Regions from separate parts of the Rhodococcus sp. 05-340-2 genome, predicted to be linked through region 1. Evidence: riboswitches for the same ligand, from Rfam matches in the RefSeq annotation. Region 1 holds a riboswitch; each other region holds the start of a gene.

Evidence for each region. A riboswitch is a leader RNA that binds a small molecule or an ion and turns the genes downstream of it on or off. The one in region 1 is predicted to bind S-adenosylmethionine.
Region 2: linked by a shared signal. The riboswitch ahead of CH271_RS02185 (aminotransferase class V-fold PLP-dependent enzyme) and the one ahead of CH271_RS02945 (ABC transporter substrate-binding protein) in region 1 are both predicted to bind S-adenosylmethionine.
Region 3: linked by a shared signal. The riboswitch ahead of CH271_RS22160 (mandelate racemase/muconate lactonizing protein) and the one ahead of CH271_RS02945 (ABC transporter substrate-binding protein) in region 1 are both predicted to bind S-adenosylmethionine.

What each region holds. Positions count from the first base shown of each region.
Region 1 covers NZ_NOYU01000006.1:308,743-316,032, reverse strand. Annotated here, with positions in the region: gene CH271_RS02965 (LLM class flavin-dependent oxidoreductase) at 1-653, opposite strand, end outside; gene CH271_RS02960 (dipeptide ABC transporter ATP-binding protein) at 646-2,244, opposite strand; gene CH271_RS02955 (ABC transporter permease) at 2,241-3,134, opposite strand; gene CH271_RS02950 (ABC transporter permease) at 3,127-4,107, opposite strand; gene CH271_RS02945 (ABC transporter substrate-binding protein) at 4,112-5,728, opposite strand; SAM riboswitch class I at 5,948-6,041, opposite strand; gene CH271_RS02940 (phosphotransferase) at 6,147-6,929, shown strand; gene CH271_RS02935 (hypothetical protein) at 6,931-7,290, opposite strand, start outside.
Region 2 covers NZ_NOYU01000006.1:161,216-168,505, forward strand. Annotated here, with positions in the region: gene CH271_RS02180 (Pls/PosA family non-ribosomal peptide synthetase) at 1-2,587, opposite strand, end outside; SAM riboswitch class IV at 2,748-2,863, shown strand; gene CH271_RS02185 (aminotransferase class V-fold PLP-dependent enzyme) at 2,918-4,249, shown strand; gene CH271_RS02190 (hypothetical protein) at 4,401-4,901, shown strand; gene CH271_RS02195 (YbaK/EbsC family protein) at 4,910-5,383, opposite strand; gene alc (allantoicase) at 5,411-6,376, opposite strand; gene CH271_RS02205 (hypothetical protein) at 6,381-7,290, opposite strand, start outside.
Region 3 covers NZ_NOYU01000036.1:150,074-157,363, reverse strand. Annotated here, with positions in the region: gene CH271_RS22175 (TerD family protein) at 1-1,000, opposite strand, end outside; gene CH271_RS22170 (hypothetical protein) at 1,091-1,627, opposite strand; gene CH271_RS22165 (helix-turn-helix transcriptional regulator) at 1,911-2,123, shown strand; gene CH271_RS22160 (mandelate racemase/muconate lactonizing protein) at 2,471-2,899, opposite strand; SAM riboswitch class IV at 2,928-3,046, opposite strand; gene CH271_RS22155 (hypothetical protein) at 3,321-4,142, shown strand; gene CH271_RS22150 (DUF6941 family protein) at 4,139-4,516, shown strand; gene CH271_RS22145 (HpcH/HpaI aldolase/citrate lyase family protein) at 4,519-5,352, opposite strand; gene CH271_RS22140 (acyl-CoA dehydrogenase family protein) at 5,349-6,512, opposite strand; gene CH271_RS22135 (MmgE/PrpD family protein) at 6,552-7,290, opposite strand, start outside.

The DNA of each region.
Region 1 (7,290 bases):
GCGGCCACCGATACGGACTCCGCGGAGTTGCCGCGAATCACGACGAGCGACTGCCCCTGAGGAGATCTCGGGGTGATCGACGGGCCCTTGACCGAGAAGTTCTCGCCCTCGAAGTCGATGTAGTGCAGCTTGTCTCGGTCGATGAACCGCCCCGACTCGACATCGCGGATCTCTGCGTCGTCCTCCCAGCTGTCCCACAGCCTGGTGACGACCTCGATCGCCTCGTCCGCCTCACGCCACAGGCTTCCTTTGTCCTGCTCCGCTTTCCGACCGAACAGCGCTGCCTGCTCGGCACCCGAACTCACTTCGACCTGCCAACCGGCCCGGCCGCGAGAAGCGAAATCGAGACTCGCGATCTGCTTCGAGATGTGGAACGGCTCGGTGTGCGTAACGGTGATCGTGGGCACCAGCCCGATCTTCTCGGTGAGGGCGGCTGCCCGTGCCGCGACGGCTGCGGCCTCGAGCGTCCGGCTGGCGAACGAATCGCCCAGAAACGCGAGATCGATACCCGCTCGGTCTGCGGTCTGGAGCTGGTCGATCCAGAACCCTGCTGTGAACAGGTCTTCGGCGCGAGAGTCAGGCCGACGCCAGGCCTGCGGATGGGCGCCGGTGCCTTTCAGCTCTATCGCGGTCAGGAACAGCTTGTCAGACACTGGTACTCGCTTTCTCGTGCGCGCTTCCGGGAATGGCCCCGAGTAGCTCGCGGGTGTAATCCTGCTGTGGATTGTCGAACAGTGCTGCGGTGTCGCCGTATTCCACGATGACGCCGGATTGCATGACGGCCACGGTGTCGCTGATCTGCCGGACCACGGCCAGATCGTGCGAGATGAACAAGTAGCTCAGACCCAGCTCGGACTGCAGATCGTCGAGAAGCGTCAGGATCTGCGCTTGGACCGATACGTCGAGGGCCGAGACCGGCTCGTCGAGCACCACCAGTTCCGGTGCGAGAGCCAACGCGCGGGCGATGGCGACGCGTTGGCGCTGCCCACCCGAGAGCTCGGCCGGGCGTCTGGACAGATAGTCGCTGGTGAGTGCCACCTGATCCAGCAGCGTCCGGGCACGCTCGGAACGCTCGCGCGAGGAGCCGACCGTGAACGCGTCCAACGGTTCTCGCACGATCTCGCCGACGCGCAACTTCGGGTTCAGCGACGCGTACGGGTTCTGATCGACGATTTGAACACGCCGCCGCAGCTCACGCCTGGCCTTGCCACGCAGACCGGTGATGTCCACACCGTCGAACGTGACCGAACCCGACGACGCGGTCTCGAGACCGATCGCGATGCGCGCCAACGTGGACTTGCCGGACCCGGACTCGCCGACGAGCGACACCGTCCGCCCACGTTCGACGGTCAACGTGGCTCCCTTGACCGCATCGAGGTGGACGCCGCGGCCTATGGTGAACCGCTTCGAAACGTCACTGACCGTCAGGATGGGATCGGCTGCCGTCGTGCGCGCGGGTCGTACGGCCGTATTCAGCGACGGTGCCGCGGCCAACAGTTGACGCGTATATGCGTGCGTCGGATTCGCCAGTACCTCTGCGGTGGGGCCGGTTTCGACGATCCGCCCCGCGCTCATGACGATCAGGCGATCGGCTCTGTCCGCAGCCACGCCCAGGTCATGAGTGATCAGCAGGACAGCAGCACCGGTTTCGGCGATCCTGGCGTCGAGATGGTCGAGGATGCGTCGCTGCACGGTGACGTCAAGGGCGCTGGTCGGCTCGTCGGCGATCACCAGTTCCGGGCGGCACGCGAGAGCGATTCCGATCAACACGCGCTGACGCTGCCCACCGGACAGGTCCTGCGGATACTGCCGCGCCCGCACCTCGGGGTTGTCCAGACCGGCTTCGGTGAGGATGCGAATTGCCTCGACCTTCGCGGAGCGGCGATCTGCGAGGCCGTGCACCCGCAGCACCTCGGCAACCTGATCGCCGACGCGAACCACCGGGTTCAGCGAGGTGGTCGGGTCCTGCGGAACGAGCCCGATGTGACGGCCGCGCAACCGGTTCAACGTCTTGTCCGAGGCCGTGTCGAGCCGCTGTCCGTCGAACGTCACCGATCCGCCCACGATGCGGCCGGAACCCGAGAGCAGACCGATGAGGGCGTGGGCAGTCGTCGACTTTCCGGAGCCCGACTCACCGACCACGGCTACCACTTCACCGCGGTCGACGGTGAACCCGATGCCGGAGACGGCGGTCGTCTCACCGTAATTCACGTGCAAATTCTCTACTTCGAGAATGGGGCTCATTGTGATCGCCTCTCGAGTGCGTGCCCTAGGCGGTGCGCGGACACGACGACGGCCACGATCACCAATCCCGGCAGTGTGGTCATCCACCAGGCGGTGGCCAGGAAGTTGCGGCCCTCGGAAATCAGCGATCCCCACTCCGGGGTGGGCGGAGCAGCACCGAAACCGAGGAAGCTCAGCGCCGATACCGCAAGCACTGCCATACCGAATTCGACTGCAGCGAGCGCGATCACAGGGCCGTACGAGTTTCTCAGGATGTGTCTGCGGAAGACATCGAACCACCGCACACCCGAGGCGTAAGCCGCTTCGACGTACAGCGATCTGCGCACCCGCAGCACCTCCGAGCGCATCACTCTGGCGAAATTCGCGATCAATGTGACACCGACGGCGATAGCGACGTTGACGGTGCCGAAGCCCAGAGCGGTCACCAGCGCCAGCGAGAGCAACAGCGTCGGAATCGACAGCAGCACATCGACGATGCGCATCAGCACCGCGTCGACTACTCCGCCGACGGCCCCCGAGACCAGACCGATGATCGAGCCGACCACCAGGGCGATGCCGACTGCCAACAGCGTCGCCGTCAGAGACAGTCCGGAACCGTGGACCACTCGGGTGAAGACATCGCGGCCGATGTTGTCGGTGCCGAACCAGTGCGACGCGCTGGGTGCCTGGAGCTTGTCCGCCGGTGTACCGACCAGCGGGTCGCCGCTGGCGAAGACGGACGGGAACAGCGCGAACCCGAGAGCCAGCAACAGCACGACCACGGAGGCACCGAGCCAGATGTGTTTCAGCACGTCTCGGGGACCCCGGCGCCGCCTGGATGCCGGTGCTTCTTCGACTACCGGGGGAACTGCCGAATGGACGGCGGTCTCGCGAATCAGGATGTCAGACATGAGCTTTCTCCGGTTCTGCACTGGCCTGCACGGGCCGGTATTCGCGCACGATGCGCGGATCGATCAGCGGATAGAGCAGGTCGACTGCGAGATTGACCAGGACGAAGACCAGCGAGGTCAGAACGACGATGCCCTGCACAACCGGAATATCCTGGGCCAGCACCGATGTCTGGGTCAGCCTTCCGACTCCAGCGCGCGAGAACACCGTCTCGACCACCACCGATCCGGCCAGCAGTGTGCCCACCAAGACTCCGGCAATCGTGAAGGCGGGGATCGAGGACAGTCGCAGGACGTGTCGCGTCTGCACCCGAAGGCGTGAGACCCCCTTGGCGCGAGCCACATCCACGAACGCTTGCTTCCACGTGGTGGCCATGCTGGTAGCCAGGACCTGAGCGATGACAGCACCGGTCGGCAATGCCAGTGTCACCGCAGGCAGCACCAACGACGCTGCGCCTGCGTCACCGAACGCCGGGAACCAGCGTAGTCGGAACGAGAACAGTTGTAGCAGCAGTAGTCCTACCCAGAACGTCGGCACCGCCACCCCGAGTGGTGGGAGCGCGAGCAGCAGGTTCTTCAGCCATACGATCTGGGTGTACGTGGCGGCGTAGGCAACCGCGGATCCGAACACGACGGCCAGCACCAGAGCAGTCCCCGCCAAACCGAGTGTGCTGGGCACCGCGTCGAGAATGGCCGTCGTCACCGGCTGGCCGGTGGCGATGGACAATCCGAAGTCGCCCTGCACGGCCCCGACCAGCGAGTGCCAATACTGCACCAACACCGGCTGATCGAGACCGTAGCGGGCCTGCAGTTCAGCGATGGCCGCAGCGTCGGCCGGGGTACCCGAGCCTGCCGAGTCCACTGCGAGACTGACCGGGTCCGCGGGAAGGAGGAAGAGCACGATGAACGAGATGGTGAATGCAGCCCACAGCACTGCCAATGCCTGCAGTACTCGCTGTCCGATGTAGCGGGTCATCGCTCTACTGCCCGCTCAGCCAGGTGTCGAAGAACTGCAGGCGAGCGGAGGCCTCGAACTTCAGATCCTGCACTGTCGACGCCGCGCCGACGGCCTGCGAGAGTTCGATCGTGGGAATCCACAATCCGTTGTCCAACACCTGCTGCTGGGCGGTTGCGAGGATCTCGTTGCGCGCCTCGACGTCGGTGGTCGAGAGCTGCTCCGTCAACGATGCATCCAGATCCGGAATCGGGCCGCGCGCGTTCAAGTTCCGACCGTCCACGGCAAATGAGGTGCGCAGAATGTCACCGTCGGCGCGGGTGCTGTTGTAGTACGTCGCGTCGTAGTCCCTGGTGCCTTGCCGTGCCGTCGCCTCCGAATTGGGCACCAGTTCGAGCTGTAGGTCGACGCCGACGGCGCGCAACTGCTGCTGGGTCAGCTCCAGAATCGCCTGGTTACCGGCGAACACGGCCGAGTACATGACTTTGAAACTCAGCTTCTGCCCGTCCTTTTCACGGACCCCATCGGCACCGGGAACCCAGCCGGCCGCGTCGAGCAGCGACTTCGACTTCTCGGGATCGTAGGTGACATCGGCGAGTTCGACGTACCCCGGCGTGGCGCTGGCCAACGTGCTTGTCGCCGTGCGAAAGTCCGGTCCCAGCACCGTGTCGACGAGTTCCTGACGGTTGATCGCCGGTACGAGGGCGTTCCGGACGGCCGGGTCCTGTAGCGCACCACGAGTGACGTTGGGCTGAATGCCGAACGGAACGCCCGGGTTGGATGCCGTCAGGATCCGGCCACCGGTCGACTCGATCTGTGGCGCATCCTGCGGTAGCGCGTCGCTCACCGCGTCGAGCTGGTCGGAGGAAAGACTGCCGGTGCGTACACCCGATTCGGGCACGATGGTGAACTCGATGCGGTCCAGGTACGCCTCGCCCTGGTGACCGAATACCGCAGAGCCCCAGTTGTATCCGGTTCGCCTGGCCAAGGTGACGGAGCGGTCCTGTTGATAGTCCGCGTAGGTGAACGGTCCCGATCCGATGTTGGTACCCAAGCACCGCGACTCGGCCGACTGCGCCGAGGTCGCAACGGCCTGGATACCGAGCTGAGGCGTCGAACTCGCCTGCAGGAACTGCGCATTGGGTGCCGAGAAGTCGATGCGGACGGTGAGCGGATCGACCACCGTGGCACCGTCGTACCCGGTCAGGTAACTGGCGGCCAGCGGTGCCTTGGCGGCACCGAGAGTGCCGGTGATGGCGTCGAAATTCGCCTTGACGGCAGCGGCATCGAGCGGGGTGCCGTCACTGAACGTCACGCCGTCTTTCAGCTGGAAAGTGAACGACCTCGCGTCGGCACCGACTTCCCAGCTTTCGGCCAACCACGGCTCGATCGCCCCGGTTTCCGGGTTCTGATCGGTGAGCGAGTCGACCACTTGACGGGTGACGTAGATCGTCTGATTGGTGCCGGATTGTGCCGGGTCGGAGCAGGTGGGAGCCCCGGACAGGCCGTAGCGCAGCGTCCCTCCGGACTGCGGGGGTCCGGCGTCGGCGGCCGAGATGGGGGCGCTACCTGCGCACCCGGCGAGCAGTGTGGCGGTGGCGGCGATTACTCCGGCCACCAAAAGTACAGGGCGAGTGGACACGTGGGTGTCTCCGGTATCTGGTCGATCGCACGCGAACTCCCGCGTCCGAGCCATGTGTGCCCAGGAAGGAGTTCGTGCAGATGATGAGGTGTGGTGTCGAAAAGTACGGTGCCGAAATGTCAGCTAAGACAGGTCGAACCGTTCAGACGGCACAGATCGACATGAATCCGACGGCATCCGTCGACGAAACCTGAGGCGACTCGGGTGTTCACGTGCATTCCTCCATCGGTCCCGGCGGTAGCACCCTCACCCGACAAGCGGGGGGTTGCTGCGACGTCATAGAGCCAGGTCTCTCGGTCGCTCTGGATGGTCCTACGGATTCCGATACTACGAGAGGGTCGGCGCACTTGCCAACCGGGGTAGGGATCGTCGCGGAATTCGAGAGTGCAATCCCGCACCGATATGAGACCGTGAACCGATGAACGACGAGACCGGGGCGCCGCTGGAGGGAGGCAACCGAACCGTCGTGCATCGGGTAGGCGAGACTGCGCGTCGCGCAACGGGAGACCACTCCGCCGCCGTGCATGTACTCCTGAAACATCTCGAGCGCAAAGGTTTTCCCTGCGCTCCGCGATTCTTGGGAACAGACGATCAGGGCCGAGAAATACTGACGTATCGACATGGGATTGCCGGCAACTATCCGATGCCCGCCGCCGTTCGCAGCGTCGAAGCTCTGGAGAGCGCTACCCGGATCCTCCGCCGATTGCACGACCTCACCATCGGTCTGCGGTTGCCGGACGGCCATGCCCGACACCTACCCGACGACGTCGAACCCGAGGTGATCTGCCACTGGGATGCAGCTCCGTACAACTTCGTCTTCGAGGGTTCGGCAGCCGTCGCATTGATCGATTTCGACGAGGCCGGCCCGGGGCGACGCATCGACGACCTGGCCTATTTCGCCTATCGATTCGCACCACTCTGCAGTGCCGACAACTTCTCCGACGGAGGATGGTCCCCGGACGTCGATCGATGGGACAGGCTGCGCCGAATCTTCGGGATCTATCCCGACCCTCGGGCCACCGAACTCCCTGACATCATCATCGCGAGGCTCAGGGCAATGGAACTCGCGGTCGAGGCCGGTCCGAACCACGAGCATGCTGCCCTGTATTCACGCGATCAACTGTTCATCGATCGACATCGAGACGCAATTTCGCATGCTGTCTACCACCGGTTCCCGGCGAACAGCGTGAGCCGTATCTGACTCAGACGGCCATCGGCAGTTCAGAACTTTCGATGTCACAGCGGCCCGAATCCGCATGCTTTCGAGCAGCTTTCGACCCGTGGACATCCATGCGGTGCACCCAATAACCGATCGTGTCCTCGGCGGCGAATCGATCGAGTACTTCGATACACAGCCACGTCGCGACAGAAAGGTCCTCTTCCTCACCATCGAGACCGACGAGGGCAACTTCGTCGCCCACCGCGAGCAACGCACGGTCGACGTCCGAACTGCTGATCTTCAGCCATTCCAAGGCGCGACGGAGGAATCTCCAATCCGATTGGGGCACAGTCTCGGAGGCCGATTGTCTGCACAGTTCCGCCGTCGCAACGAGTGCGTCCAC
Region 2 (7,290 bases), 150 kb from region 1:
ACGACGCGACGCCGTACGCGAACACCCACTTCGTCGCGCGCGGCGGAGTCTCCGCGGGCCACGGATGATCGGCCTTGCCGACCTTCTGGGCAGGCGAACCGGACCACATCTGACCGGCCTTCACCCGTCCGACGACGGCGGAGCCTGCCGTCACGACGGCGTTCTTGCCGACCTTGGTGCCGGGCAAGAGTGTCGAGCGGGCACCGACGGTGGCACCGGCACCGATCTCGACGCCGCCGATGTAGACGAGATCTCCGTCGATCCAATGCCCGGACAGATCCACCTCGGGCTCGATGGAACAGCCGTCGCCCAGCTCGAGCATGCCGGTGACCGGCGGCATCGTGTGCAGGTCGACGCCCTTGCCGATCTTGGCCCCCAGAGCGCGCGCGTAGTAGACCATCCACGGGGCGCCCGAGAGGTTCGACGCACCGCTGGCATCGGTCAATCGTGTTGCCGCCCAAAGTCTTATGTGCATGCTCCCGCCGCGTCGATACGCGCCGGGTTTCAGCCCGGCCAACAGGATGCGAGATCCGATCACCGAGATCGCCATCCGGCCGACCGGAGTGATGAACAGGACGAATGCCACGAGCACCCACCACCACGACAGCGTCGGAGCCCAGGGCACGTCGCCGAACCAGGACATGACGTTGAACAGCAGCCCGAGCCAGGTGACCCACTGCAATCCGGTGAGGGTGGTCAACGGAACCGTTGCCGCGATCTGCGCCCATTGCGCGGTGCGTGACGTCGGGGCGACCTCACGAGGAACGGCCTCGACGACAGGCTTCAGATCGTCGAGATACTGCGCCAGCGAACCCAGCCGCGGATGGTCGTAGAGCTGCGCGACGGTGATCTCGGGGAACCGCTCGCGCAACGCAGTCACCAACTGAGCGGCCGAGAGCGAACCGCCGCCGTTGGCGAAGAAATCGGCGTTCTCGTCGGAAACCTGGGCGCCGAGGATGTTGGTCCACAGCTCCGCCACCCACCCCGCCGTCCCGCCGAGCGAGGAGGCCCCCGCCATGCCGGGCAGGGGCCACGGCAGGGCATTGCGGTCGACCTTTCCCGAGGTGCGCGTGGGCATCTCGTCCACCAGCGCGAGCCGGGGGACCAGCGCTGCAGGCAACTGCTCGGCCAGCAATTCGCGAGCGGCTTCGAGGTCGAAATCGGGGTTGGTGCTGGCGAGGTATCCGACGAGCACCGAGTTGCCGGCGGCCGTCTTGCGGATGGCGGCCGCCGCACCGCCGACGCCCGGAAGTGCTTGCAGCGCATTGTCTATCTCACCGAGCTCGATGCGTCGACCGCCGAGCTTGACCTGATCGTCGGCGCGACCCTGGAACAGCAGACCTTCGAGCTCGAGCTTGACCAGATCGCCGCTGCGATACGCCCGGTCCCACCCGAGGGACGGCATGGGGGCGTACTTCTCGGCGTCCTTGGCCGGGTCGAGATACCGAGCGAGCCCGACACCGCCGATGACCAACTCGCCGATTTCGCCGACCTGCACCGGGGTGCCGGAGCCGTCGACCACAGCCAGGTCCCACCCGTCGAGGGGGAGCCCGATCCGGACCGGGCCCGTGCCGTCCATGATCGCCGCGCACGCGACGACCGTCGCCTCGGTGGGGCCGTACGTGTTCCAGACCTCACGGCCTTCGACGGCGAGCCGCTCGGCCAGCTCCGGCGGGCAGGCCTCGCCACCGAAGATGAGCAGCCGCACCGCTTCCAGCGCCACCGCGGGCCACAGCGACGCCAGCGTCGGCACCGTCGAGACGACACTGATGTCGCGGGAGACGAGCCACGGACCCAGATCGAAACCGGACCGAACCAACGACCTGGGCGCGGGAACCAGACACGCACCGTGCCGCCACGCGAGCCACATCTCCTCGCACGACGCGTCGAACGCCACCGACAGTCCGGCCAGCACTCGATCGCCCGGGCCGAGCGGGTCCTTCTGCAGAAACATGCGGGCCTCGGCGTCGACGAACGCCGCCGCATTGCGATGACTGACCGCAACGCCCTTGGGAGTGCCGGTCGAACCCGAGGTGAAGATGACCCACGCGTCGTCCTCCGGGGTGGGCAGTCCGGCGTTGCGTTCGGGGAGGTCGTGCTGAGGAACGTCCTGTTTGGGGGCAGTACCTGCGGCGATGCCGCCCGCAGTGACGATGGCCGTCACCTGTGCTTCGCCGAAGACCAACTCGGCGCGCTCCTCGGGATCGTCCGCATCCACCGGCACGTACGCGGCACCGACCGCAAGGATCGACAAGATCGCGACATAGAGGGAGAAGGAACCCGACGGCATGCGGATGCCGACGCGATCGCCGCGCCTGACGCCGGCATCGGCGAGCCACTTCGCGCCCTCGGCGATATCGTCCAACAACTCCGAATAGCTGACCGACACGGCACCGTCGTCGATGGCCGGGGCGTCGGGAAAACAATCGGCGGTGTCACGGAGAACGTCGATGAGCGTCCGGGCGGGAGGGGCGAGAGACGAGCGAAGAAACTCCGCCGGTGCAGGCGCGACATCCGCGCTCGAACCCGGCAGATCGTTCTCTTGATGCACAGACAACCGGGCGCCCTTCTCGTTTCTTCTCGACATGACTCTGTGGTGCTGGCGAGCAGCAGCGCCGTTGGTTATCTCACGTTCTGTTTGCCAGCAGGTGAACGAGCGCGCCTTCCCACCGCGGGAATCCTACTGCTGCCCACGGGCGAGTTCCGGCTTGACAAAACCGCAGCGAGTTTGCGAGTGTCTTCCCCACGGTCACGAGTACCAGCATCAAGCCCCGGCTCGCTGGTCGGCAACCCTCCTCCGCGGTGGGGTGCTCCGGGTGACGACCAGGCTGACGCCGGAAAACCGGCGCGGCAAGCGCGGACTCGTTCACGAACTCCTTCGGTTGCGGGTCCCTCGAACGTGAGGGCTTGATCTGTCATGACATCCGTACTCTCCCGCCCCTGTGCTCCTTTTGCCCCTGTTTCGGGCACGGATCTACAGGTACCCCTGGTGCAGGGCGGCACCTGCACCTACGCCAATTTCGATTACGCGGCCAGCGCACCGGCTCTGGCGGCGGTGACCGATCGGATCGCGGAACTGCTGCCGTTCTACTCGAGTGTGCATCGCGGTGCCGGCTACGCCTCACGGGTCTCCACGGCGGCCTACGAGAAGGCTCGGGTGACCGTCGCCGATTTTGTTGGTGCGCACAAGGATTCGGTGGTGGTGTTCACGCGGAACACCACCGACTCGCTGAACCTGCTGGCCGCATGCGTGCCGGGCGACACCGTAGTACTCGATATCGAGCACCACGCGAACCTGCTTCCGTGGCGTGACCGAAGAGTGGTGGTTGCTGCGTCGACCCTGGCCGAGACCATCGAGCGTCTCGACGCCGAACTCGCCGCGAAACCCGCTGCGCTGCTGGCGATCACGGGCGCATCGAACGTCACCGGTGAAGTTCTGCCGATCGCGGAACTCGCGGCACTGGCGCACCGGCACGGCGCGCGGATCGCGGTGGACGGTGCTCAGCTGGTTCCGCATCGTCGGGTCGACATCGGCGCTCTCGGCGTGGACTACCTCGCGTTCTCGGGACACAAGCTCTACGCCCCGTTCGGCGCGGGAGTGCTTGTGGGCGCACGTGATTGGTTGGACCTCGGTGAGCCACACCTGGCCGGCGGTGGCGCGGTACGCAGCGTGGGCCTCGACCGCACCGAGTGGGCTCCGGCACCGCAGCGGCACGAGGCGGGCACACCCAACGTGCTCGGCGTTGCCGCCTTGGCTGCGGCCTGCGAGGCCATTGCCGGATTCGACGATGCCGAGTTGCAGGCGCACGAGCGGGATCTGTCGTCCCGCTTGCGCGACGGGCTGGCCGCACTGGACGGTGTCGAGCAACTCGAGGTGTGGGCCGATGCACCCGACAGTGTCGGCATCGTCACCTTCACCGTCGCCGGACGCGACCCCGGTAAGGTCGCTGCATACCTCTCCGCCGAACACGGCATCGGTGTGCGCGACGGAAAGTTCTGCGCGCACCCACTGCTGAGCAGGCTGGGGCACGCGGCCGGAGCGGTTCGAGCCAGCATCGGACTCGGCAGCTCGTCCGCCGATGTGGACCGACTCGTCGACGCACTCGCCGCCCTGGTCGAGTCGGGACCGAACTGGCACTACGCGGAGGACGCCGGCTGGTGGAACCCCGTACCCGACCCGCGACCCTTCCCCGAGCTGGCCGACGGAGCCGCCGGGGTTGGATCCCCGTGCACCCCTGCAGACAGTTAGCATGGCGTCATGACCGTGAGTGTCGTGTGGACGGGCAACCGCCACTGGTGCAACAGATACGTGGATCTGTGCCGCACTGCGTCCGGTTCGTGTTCGAGTTCGGCTCCGCTCCGACCGAATACCACCGACTGAAGAATCAGGACCACCACTCATGTCGCACAACTTCACCCGCGTCGCCGTCGAATTCACTGCAGGTTGGACCGAACTGACCGCCGCTCCCGAGACGGACGTAGTCCGAATCCAGGCCTCGGACCTGCGGGAATCCCAGCAACACCGGGCCCGGGTACGGGCCGAGGCAGTCGACCGCGGCGAACCCGCCGACAGCACGGCAGTGTTTCTCGACCTCGAGATCCACATCGCGGTCGATGCCCGGACGGCCCGTCGGGAATTCGCCGCACTGGACGCACCGACCAGCCCGTCCTCGATCCGCTATGTCGGAACACCGGCGGGATTGGCCAGTCTGATCTCCGACGTCACCGCGGCCGATGTGGCCGACGGTGTGACGTTGACAGTGCTCGGCGATGTGGCTCGCCAGTCGGTTCTGATCAACAACGCAGTATTGCCGCTGCTGGAATCCCGCGGCACCCGACTCGACATCGACGTCGTCGACGCGGTCCTCGGCGCACCGATCGCCCCGACGCTCGCATCCTGATCAGACGGTCAGGTGACGTCGATCGCCAGACCTGCCGTGATGCGCACCAACTCGGTGAACGTGGACCGGAAGATCGTGTTGGTGTGACCGGCGGCCGCCCACACCTCGGCGTACCCGGCCAGATCCTGGTCGACGAACGTGTCCAGGTTGGTGGGGTGGCCGACCGGGGCGATCCCCCCGATCGGCTGCCCGGTGGCATGCTTGGCCGTGTCGAGAGGTGCGCGCGTCAACGTGCCGCCGAGACGCTCACCGGTGTGTTCGAGATGAACGTTGTGGGCACCGGAAACCAGTAGCAACACCGGCTCGTCGCCCAGCAGAAACACCATCGACTTCACGATCGCGCCCACCTCGACGCCCAGTGCCGCAGCAGCATCGGCGGCCGTGTGGGTGCCCTCCGGACTGTTCACCACCACCCCGTGATGACCACGTGAAATCAGAGTGTCGGCCACATGGGCTGCATTCGGATGAAGTAGCCGGGACATGAACCAACCCTATTGCCCCAGCCTTCTTTACGCAGATGTGTCGAGATCACCGAACAGTCTCAATCGCGCCATGCCGCCGTCGGGGAAGATGTCCATGCGCACCTCAGAGACCGGAGTGTCGTGGTCGAGCACGAAACGATGCCGGGTGTCCGGCTGCAGCGTCGTGCGCGGCAACAGTTCGATCCATTCGCCGTCGCCGAGGCGGCCCCGCAGCGATGCGGCACCCGGCGCGTTTCCGAGGAAGCAGGTGGTGTCGAGTTCGGCGAGAGAGATGTGCCCGGTACCGGCGAGCTGCACCTGAACCCAGTCGTTCGCGTCGTTGCGTCGACGCGAGGTCTCCCAGCCCTCACCCATCGACCGCGGGGGACCGGGGAAGAGCAGGTTGTTGGGTGAGCTGTAGAACATGTTGGAGCACGCCGAGACGTACGCGCCGTTCTCGAGGGCAGCCAGGTCGACCGGCCCGGCAGCAAGGAACTTGGGGTCGGGCTTGCCGCGGCCCAGCACCCGCAACCGCGCCACTCCGCCGTCGGGATAGATCGACAGTTTCACGTGCGTCCACCGCGCATCGGAGGCAACGGCGAACCTGTTCTCGCTGTCGCCGTTGACCGGGCTGCGCGGGACGATGGTGGTCCATTCGGTCTGGGCGTGCAGCTCCTCCGGTGACGGAAATCCGTCGACCTCGGCGGCCTCGATCGAAATCTCCGGCGGATAGTTTCCGGTGAACCATGCGGTGTCGACGACGACCGCCGAGACGACCCCGGGCGCTCCGAGACGCACGATCGCCTCGTCGTAGCCGGCCTCGCGTCGGCGTCGCGTCTCCCACCCGTCGTAGATCTGACCCTTGTGCCCGAACGTCGCCGTCGAATAGTCGGCTTTACCCGGCCTGACCAGATTCTCCTTCTCCGCGAACGTCTCGTCGTTCGCCCACACGACTGCGCCTCCGAGTGTGCGGACGGCGAGATCGGGCAGTGGCAACGGGAAGGTGGAGGTCATGGGATCACACTTTACTGGTCTCGCGTGAGCTCACCGGGTTGTGTGCAGACCGACGCCGCAGGGACGCCGCAACCATCAGCAGCGCGCCGATCACGACGTAGAGCGTCAGGCCCAGTGCAGGCTGCCCCAGTCCCGTGCCCGAGAAGTACACGATGCTGCGCACGCCCTCGGTGCCGATGCCCGGGGTGATCCACCGACCGATCGACGCGTAGAGCGACGGTAGGACATCGGCCCCGAAAGCGCCTCCTGCGCTCGGGTTTCCGAGGATCACGAAGAGGACGATCGCGGCGGGAACCGCGGCGACGCCGATCAGTGCGCGCAGGCCCATGGTGAACAATCCGGTGGCGAAGACCACCGCGGTACCCAGCAGGGTGAGCGGAAACCAGTGGCCGGCAAAGGTTTCCAGGACATGAGTGGTGAGGAAGGCTCCGAGCGCACCCGATGCGGCCGAGTACACCGCGAGAATGCCGACGTGGACGCCGGTTTCGCGGCGCGAGGTCGGTGCGCCGATGAGCAATCCGAAGGCGGCGGCCAGCAGGTATCCGCCGACGACCCAGCCGACCGAGAGGTAGAAGCCGGACAGCCCTCGGTTGTCGTGCACGCCGACCGGAATCTCGTCTCGGACCACGAACTGGCGACCCTGCGCGGCGTCGACCTCGGTGAAGATCGATTCCAGCGCGGTGGCCACGGAACTGCCCGCCGCGCTCGCGGTGATGAGGGTGTCCGTTCCGTCGGCACCGACGACGTAGGCCCCGAGAATGTCTCGATCGCGGAGCAGCGAACGGACCTCCGCGGTATCGGCCGCGGTGCGCGCCTCGAGCGGAGTGCCGTCGATGGCGTCGAGGCGGTCGGCGGTCTGTCGGTCCAGTCCTTCGGGGAGGCCGGCCTCGGTGACCACCGCGATGGGGATCGCG
Region 3 (7,290 bases), on a different contig from region 1:
CGGCATGCGAACCACCCATGACCAAGACCCTTCTTGTCTGCCAGGGCTTGCCGACTGGATCGGGCTGCTGCACGTTTGGCTTCGGCTGGACCTGCGGCCGAGTACCTTTGGGCGTTCCTGGTTGCACATCCCGTAGTAGGTCGAGCAGTTCGGACTCTGAGATTATCCGAAGTCCATGGGCCCGAGCTCGCTCGACCTTTCTGCTTTCGGTCGTGGGATCCGAGCACACCACCACACTGGTGAATCGGCTGACGGAGTTCATCACGTCCAAGCCAGCTTCGGTGACCTGAGCGGCCAGACGCAGCCGCGGAATGCGCGTGTCGCCGCTGATCACGACCCGCATGCCCTGAATCAGACCGCCGTCCCCAGCAAGAGGACCGGGGTTCTCCCACCTGCAATGCGTTCGAGGCACGGTGTCCGGATACAGCGTCAGGCGCTCGGTGCACGTGACGACGGGAAGGGGAAGTTCGAGCGACCTGGCCAATCGAGCACTGTGAGTGAACACCTGCGCCAGCACGCGGGCATCGTCGTATGCGTCGTGCGCATTGGACTGCAGCACTTTCCAGTGCGCAGCCAGGGTGGCTAGCTTGTGGTTAGGAGTGTCGAGTTGCAGTCGCCTCGACAGTGCCACGGTGCACAACCGTTGCTTCGTCGGCATCTCGATGCCCGCACGCATCGATTCGAGCTTCAGGAAGCCGTGGTCGAAACTTGCGTTGTGCGCGACCAAAGTTCGACCGTCGAGCAGATCCATGAGCTGCGGGGCGATCATGTCGAACGTCGGTGCACCGGCAAGCCGTTCGGGCGTCAGTTTGTGGATGTGCACCGGGCCGGGATCGCAGCCCGGGTTGACCAGTGTCGACAGTTCGCGTCCGACGCGTCCGTCCTCGTCGACCGTCATAGCGGCGACGCTGAGCACCCGATCACGGGATGCCTTCAGACCCGAGGTCTCGACATCGACGACGACCCACTCGTCGCGTCCGGTCTTGACTGCATTCCCCACGGAGGTTCCACCTTCGACGCCAACGGACAGTGGTGGTCACTATGCCGCACGGCTCAATGGCAATACGGCAAATGCCGAATACGGGTCGATCTATTCGCACTGTGGACCAGTGATATAGCCCTGCTCGCAGCCGTACTGGGTTTGGATATCCCCGCTGGTCGGTGCTTCTCCGCACAACACTCCGCACCGCTCGTAGCCATTCACGACGCCATCACCGTTTCGATCCTCGGATTCGTAGTACGGATACCCTGCATCGGGTAGCGGCGCGGTCGCCGCGCATCTCGGGTCGTTCACCACGTACGACCCATCGGTCAAGACCGCGGTGTTGCCGTAATCGCAATATCTCAATTCAGGCGGTGCCGGCGCGACGTACGTATCGCATTCGGCTTCGTACCCTGTCGTGCCGTCTGAATACAGGGCGGTGCCGGACTGATACAGATCAAAGTCGCCGCACTCGTAGGTGATTGGTTGAGGCAAAGGAACAGGCGGCGGCTCAGGTGCCGCCGGCTTGTCCACGTTCGAGGTAGGCGACGCCGACACCGTAACGCTCGAACTGCTCGTCACAGGAACAGCTTCGCTCGGTGTGTCGTTGGGGCTGCTCGAGCAGCCGACGCAGACCAGCGCCACTGCGGTGATTGCAATGAAGGTTCTCGTGGAGTTGCCAACTCCGAGCTGGTCGAGACTGCATGGACCCGTCCCCGGTACAGGCAATGTCGATTCAGTATTGCAATGAACTGACCACCGACACGGGCGATTCGACATTCGGATACGCCGTTATGCCTTCGTTCACGGGCATAACAGGGCTCAGTCCTACAACAGAGGGGCGTACTCTCGCCTATGCATGTAGTTGCAAGCATAAGGAGCGAATAAGGCCGATCCGCGACGACGGAGTCGGAGATATCCGAGTGAGGTGGCCGCCGCCTTCGTCGCACGTCGGCTTCAGCTACGCCTCACTCAGGCTGAGTTGGCATTGCTTGCCGGCGTGGGTCGATCGACGGTCCAAGCTCTCGAAGGCGGCAAAGACTCGATCCAACTCGATGGTGCGATCGCCATCGCGAATGCGCTGGGCTGTGATCTTACTTTGCGGACTCGATCCGGAACGCCTGTGCCGCAACTGGATTAGCGTTGACAACGCCACAATGACGGCGGCTGACCGGCCAGGCGGACAGCAACCCCGCGGGGCCGTAGAGCTCAGCCATGGATCCCGATCGGTTCTCGGCATAAGGGTTCCGATCATCTCGTACGCAACGATTTCCGGATCCGGCGTACCGGAACTCGTGTATGATCTCGGACAGTTCGGTCACGCGCGCTGTACACCGAAGCTCGTCAGACTCTTTGCTGCTGCGTCGGTTCCAAGTGGGACTCGGACCTCCGGGTTGTCGATGTAGAAGCGAATCCACTATCAGACGCAACAGCGATCTCCGCGGTTCCACTGACAAGCCGACCCCGTCGAGGGCCTGGTGGATGGCTTCAGCGAGAGAGCGCCTGCAAGGTCGCCTCTCCCGCGCGATACCCCGCCTCGAACAGCCATGGCCACTCGGAAAAGTCCTCGGGGTCGACCACCACCGTCTCGACACCACCGTTCCCGCGCCGCTTGGGCATGTTCTCGGGATGGGACGGGAATCGATCCTTCAGGTACGCGGGTTCGAGACTCTGCCGAAAGATCAGCCACGTCCGAGGCGTGAAGCCCACTGCTTCAGCACGTTTCGCGAGGTCGATCCACGCTTCGGCATTTGCGTACCCGCCTTCGAGTACCAACCTCCGAGTCTCGAGCATCGGAAACACGCCGTACCAGATCGGCGGGTAACTCAGGAGCGTCTGGCACCAGGTACGACTCCGATCGTGCGGAATGGGTTCCCACTTCGCCTGTGCTGCTTCGAGTTCGTCACTACCGGGCATTGTTCACCTCATTCTGGAGGTGCAACCCTCCATCGACTTGCGCGCCTGCGATTGCGGGACGCGCCGGTTCTTCCCCTGGGGCACCCTGTCGATGGAGACGGGGTTGCCGGACAGCCGGCCAGGTACCGACAACTGCCACTCATGAACCTCTCCCGACCATAGCCGAGAGGTACGACACGCACCATCGGCCGAAAGCGGCAGCCACTGCACGCACCCCGTGCACCGAGGTCGCGCACTGGATTGTCATGACCGCTCCGGTGCAGGCCTCGGGCCGAGCTCCCGGAGGACGTCGAGGGCTGCGGTATCGCGCTCGTCGTATCCATCGTTGCCGTCCGTCGCGGCCAGCATGAACGTGTCCAGAAGACCACCTGCGGTTCGGCTCGTTCCGTCGTCGGGCCCACATCTTTCCTATGCTGTGTTCGTGCCCTCCGACCGAACAGACAGCAACCTCGCTCGCGTGATTCCACTGTTCGGGCGCCGGGGATCCCGCACCACCAACACGGAATTTGTCGACGACATCGAGCCGGCAGTCGAGTCCCCGGTCGAACAACTGACGCCCCACGATATCGAGCTCACACCACCGACCGCCGTGGACGAGTTCGCAGCGCTGACCGCATCGAAGCCGATAGCGCAGCTTCGTTCGCTCCTCGACTGGCTCGGTACGTCGCGACCTATCACCGGCACGGGTGTTCCACGACCCGGGTCGGTCAGCGAGCTGGCGAAGGCCGTCGGGGTGGATCTGGACGCGCGAGCGCGGAATTCACGATCCATGCGCGACATCCGCGACTTGATGACATTGTGGGATGCGGCGACGGCGGCCGGATTGATCGAGTTGACATCCACCACGGCGATACGCGGCCCCTGGGCCGACGAGTTCGCCCACTCACTTCCCGGCTCGCTGGCCGCCCACCGGACGGCTCTCTCGCACGTCATCCGCCGGTACTTCCTCAGCGAGGACCCGCGCCGCCAGTCGCAAGTCCCCGATGTCGTCGCCGGACAGATAGTTCTCGCCGCGATGACGAGCACTCCACGGAAGCGGCTCCCGGATGTCGGTTCGGCCCACTCCGGAGATCTGTACGAACACATCATTGCATTGATACTCCGCGGCCTACTGGACCAATTCATCGCCGACGGGTGGCTGGTCTGCGACGGGACATACGAGGTGCCGGCACCCTTGCGACCGACCGTCCTGGACGCCATGAAGTCACTTCGCTACTACGGAACGCATGACCTCAACCGATGATCATCACCGGATTGTTCTTCGCCGAGTATGCGCGAGCCTCCAACGACATGCTCGACATCCTCGGCGGCGTCTGGGATTCCTGCACGGTCCCTCGCGAGACCCGCATGCTCGAATGCCGGTTGGTCGCACTGTTGCAGACGGGCCCCGATGACATCGGTAAGGACTTTCCCGCGACTCTCGAAGTGCTCGACGCGAACGGCGAACACATCGTCAATCAGCGTGGCCTGCAGATCCCCGGTGCCGGCTTCACCGGCGAGAATCGATTCTGGTTCCTGCCGATGCAGATGGTGTTCCGCGACGAAGGACGGCACAACTTCATCCTCAGCGCCGGTGGGGCCACAGCGAGCGTCGGACTTCGCATTGCCTTCGGCTGATGTCAGGTACTGATCGGCTCCCGCGCAGCACCCCGCTCCACAACTCGGCGAGCGGTTCGGGCTACCGCCTCGTCGATCAGGAATCCCTTGCTGTCCACGGCCACACCCGACTCGGCACGCTCCAGATCTGCCAACAGTTCCTCGGCTTCGCGCACTTCCAACTCAGATGGCACGAATACCGTTCGCACAGGACCGAGTTGAGCGGGATGGATACACGCACGACCGACAAAACCGAGACCGGCCAGCGTTCGAGTATCGGCCTCGAAGGCCTCGGCGTCGCGGAAGTTTCGCGACACCGCCGCAGGCGGTGGATCGATACCCGCCGCCACGCTGGCTGCGACCACCTGAGCACGCACGAACGACAATGACTCCGCCGAGCCGTCGACGCCCAGATCGGCGGCCAGGTCCACCTCCCCGATCTGCAAAAACTTGACCCGAGGGGCACGGGCAATCTCGAGAGCGGCAAACACTCCGGCGGCCGTCTCGATCAGGGGCGAGACCACCGCGCCGGTGCCACTCAGTAGAGCATCGGCCTGCTCCACCTCGCGAGCCGACGACACCTTGGGCAGCCAGATGCCGGTCAGGTTCGGGTGCAACACCGCGCGAACATCGTCCTCCTGCAACGGCCCTGGGTTCACCCGCACCCAGATCTGCACGTCACCCGGATCGCAGGACGCGACCCACTCGGCTACCGTCGCGCGGGCGTGATCCTTGTTCGCCGCAGTGACGGCGTCCTCGAGATCCAACACCACCGCGTCGGTACCCGACGCGAGTGCTTTGTCGAAGCGCCCCGGGACGTCCCCGGGAACGTAGAGGTAGGTCAGAGCCGTCCTCATCCGATGACGCCCGTGCCCGCGACGAGAGACTTGGCGATGACAGTCCGCATGATGTCGTTGGTGCCCTCACCGATGGCCATGAGCGGGGCGTCGCGGTAGAGGCGCTCGACGACGAATTCGGTGGAGTAGCCGTAGCCACCGTGGATACGCATGGCTTCGAGGCTGGCGGTGATGGCGGCTTCGGAGGCGAAGTACTTCGCCATGCCGGCCTCCATGTCCACGCGCTTGCCCGAATCCGCCTGAGATGCAGCCCAGTACGTCATCAGCCGCGCAGCCTGCAGCTGGGTCGCGATGTCTGCGATTTTGAGCTGGATGGCCTGGAACTCGGCGATGGGCTGACCGAATGCGGTGCGCTGCTTCGCGTATTCGAGCGCAGCGTCGTAGGCAGCCTGCGCGATGCCGACACTGCGGCCGGCAATGTTCAGGCGGCCGATCTCGAGACCGGACAGTGCCTGCTGCAGACCACGTCCTTCGACTCCACCGAGCAGCGCATCGACGGGAACGCGCACATCGGTGAAGGTGATCTCACACGATTCGGTGCCCTTGTAGCCGAGCTTGCCCATGTCGCGCTGCACCTCGAAACCGTCGGTCGCGGTGTCGATCAACAGCAGCGACATGCCCTTGTGTGCCGGCGTCGTCGTGCTGTCGGTCTTGACCAGTACTGGAAGCACATTCGCATGCCGAGCGTTGGTGATCCACGTCTTCGCCCCGTTGACGACGTAGTGGTCGCCGTCGCGCTTGGCGGTGGTCTTGATGCCCTGCAGGTCGGTGCCGGCACCGGGCTCGGTCAGACCGACTCCCGTACGCCATTCACCGGACGCGAGCTTGGGGAGCAGTGTCTTCTTCTGCTCCTCGGTGCCGTGCTTGCCGATCATCCAGCACGAAAGATTGTGGCTGCCGAGAATTCCGGCGACGCCCATCCATCCGCGGGCGAGCTCCTCGTACACCAGGGTGAACGAGACCTTGTCGAGGTCGAGTCCGCCGTACTCCTCCGGCGTCGTGATCCCGAACAGGCCCATGGCCTTCATGTGTTCGACGATCTCGGTGGGGTATCGGCCCGTCTTCTCCCACTCGTTGGCTACCGGGATGATTTCCTTGTCGACGAAGGTGCGCAATGCTTTCCGGAATGCCATCTGCTGTTCGTCGTACGTGAAGTCCATGATGATGTCCTGTCGATTGGGGTGTCGTCGATCGAAGTGTCAAGGTGCCGGCGCGATGGCTGCGGCCAGATCGAGAATGGCGGTCAGGTCGATTTCGTCGACCAGTCCGAGGATGCGGTCGGCGAGTTCCCCTGCACGAGAGTCGTTGCCGCAGTTGGCGAGAAACTTCTCCAGCAGACGGTCGTCGCTCAACGGGAACCCGGCCGAGCCTTGGCTGCCGCCGACGGAGGCGTCGAGCACTCGTCCGTCGGTGAGGGTGAGAACCGCCCTGCCCGACGCGGCCGCCGCGGGAACCTCGGACGGCAGGTTCGTCACCCGTACCTTGCGGGCGGTGACGAGGACGTCCTGACGTGCGATGGATTCGTCGGTGTAGGTCGAGACGGTGATCGCGCCGTCGTGCAGCAGAGCGGCCACGCTCCAGGGCAGATCGAACTTGCCGTCGTAAGTGCTGCGCGGTGACGCGACCCCGGTGTTCGGACCACAGACGAACGGACTCGAATCTGGGTGAACGAACACCTCGATGTCGGCCACGTCGCGCGCTTGAACCGCATTGTCCCCGAGCGCCTTCGACACTGCGTCGAGCGTGACGTGCATCAGCTGGCAACTGGGGTACGGCTTGATGCCGATTCGGGTGGCTTCCCACCGCGTGCCGAGTCCGTCCGTCAGTGCCGCGAAGTTCGTCGGCCGATCGGTCAGCGCGGCGTAGATTCCGCGTCGACCTTCGAGAACCGACGACGGACCGGTGGCTCCGGCGGCCGCGAGCCGAGCGGCCAGCACA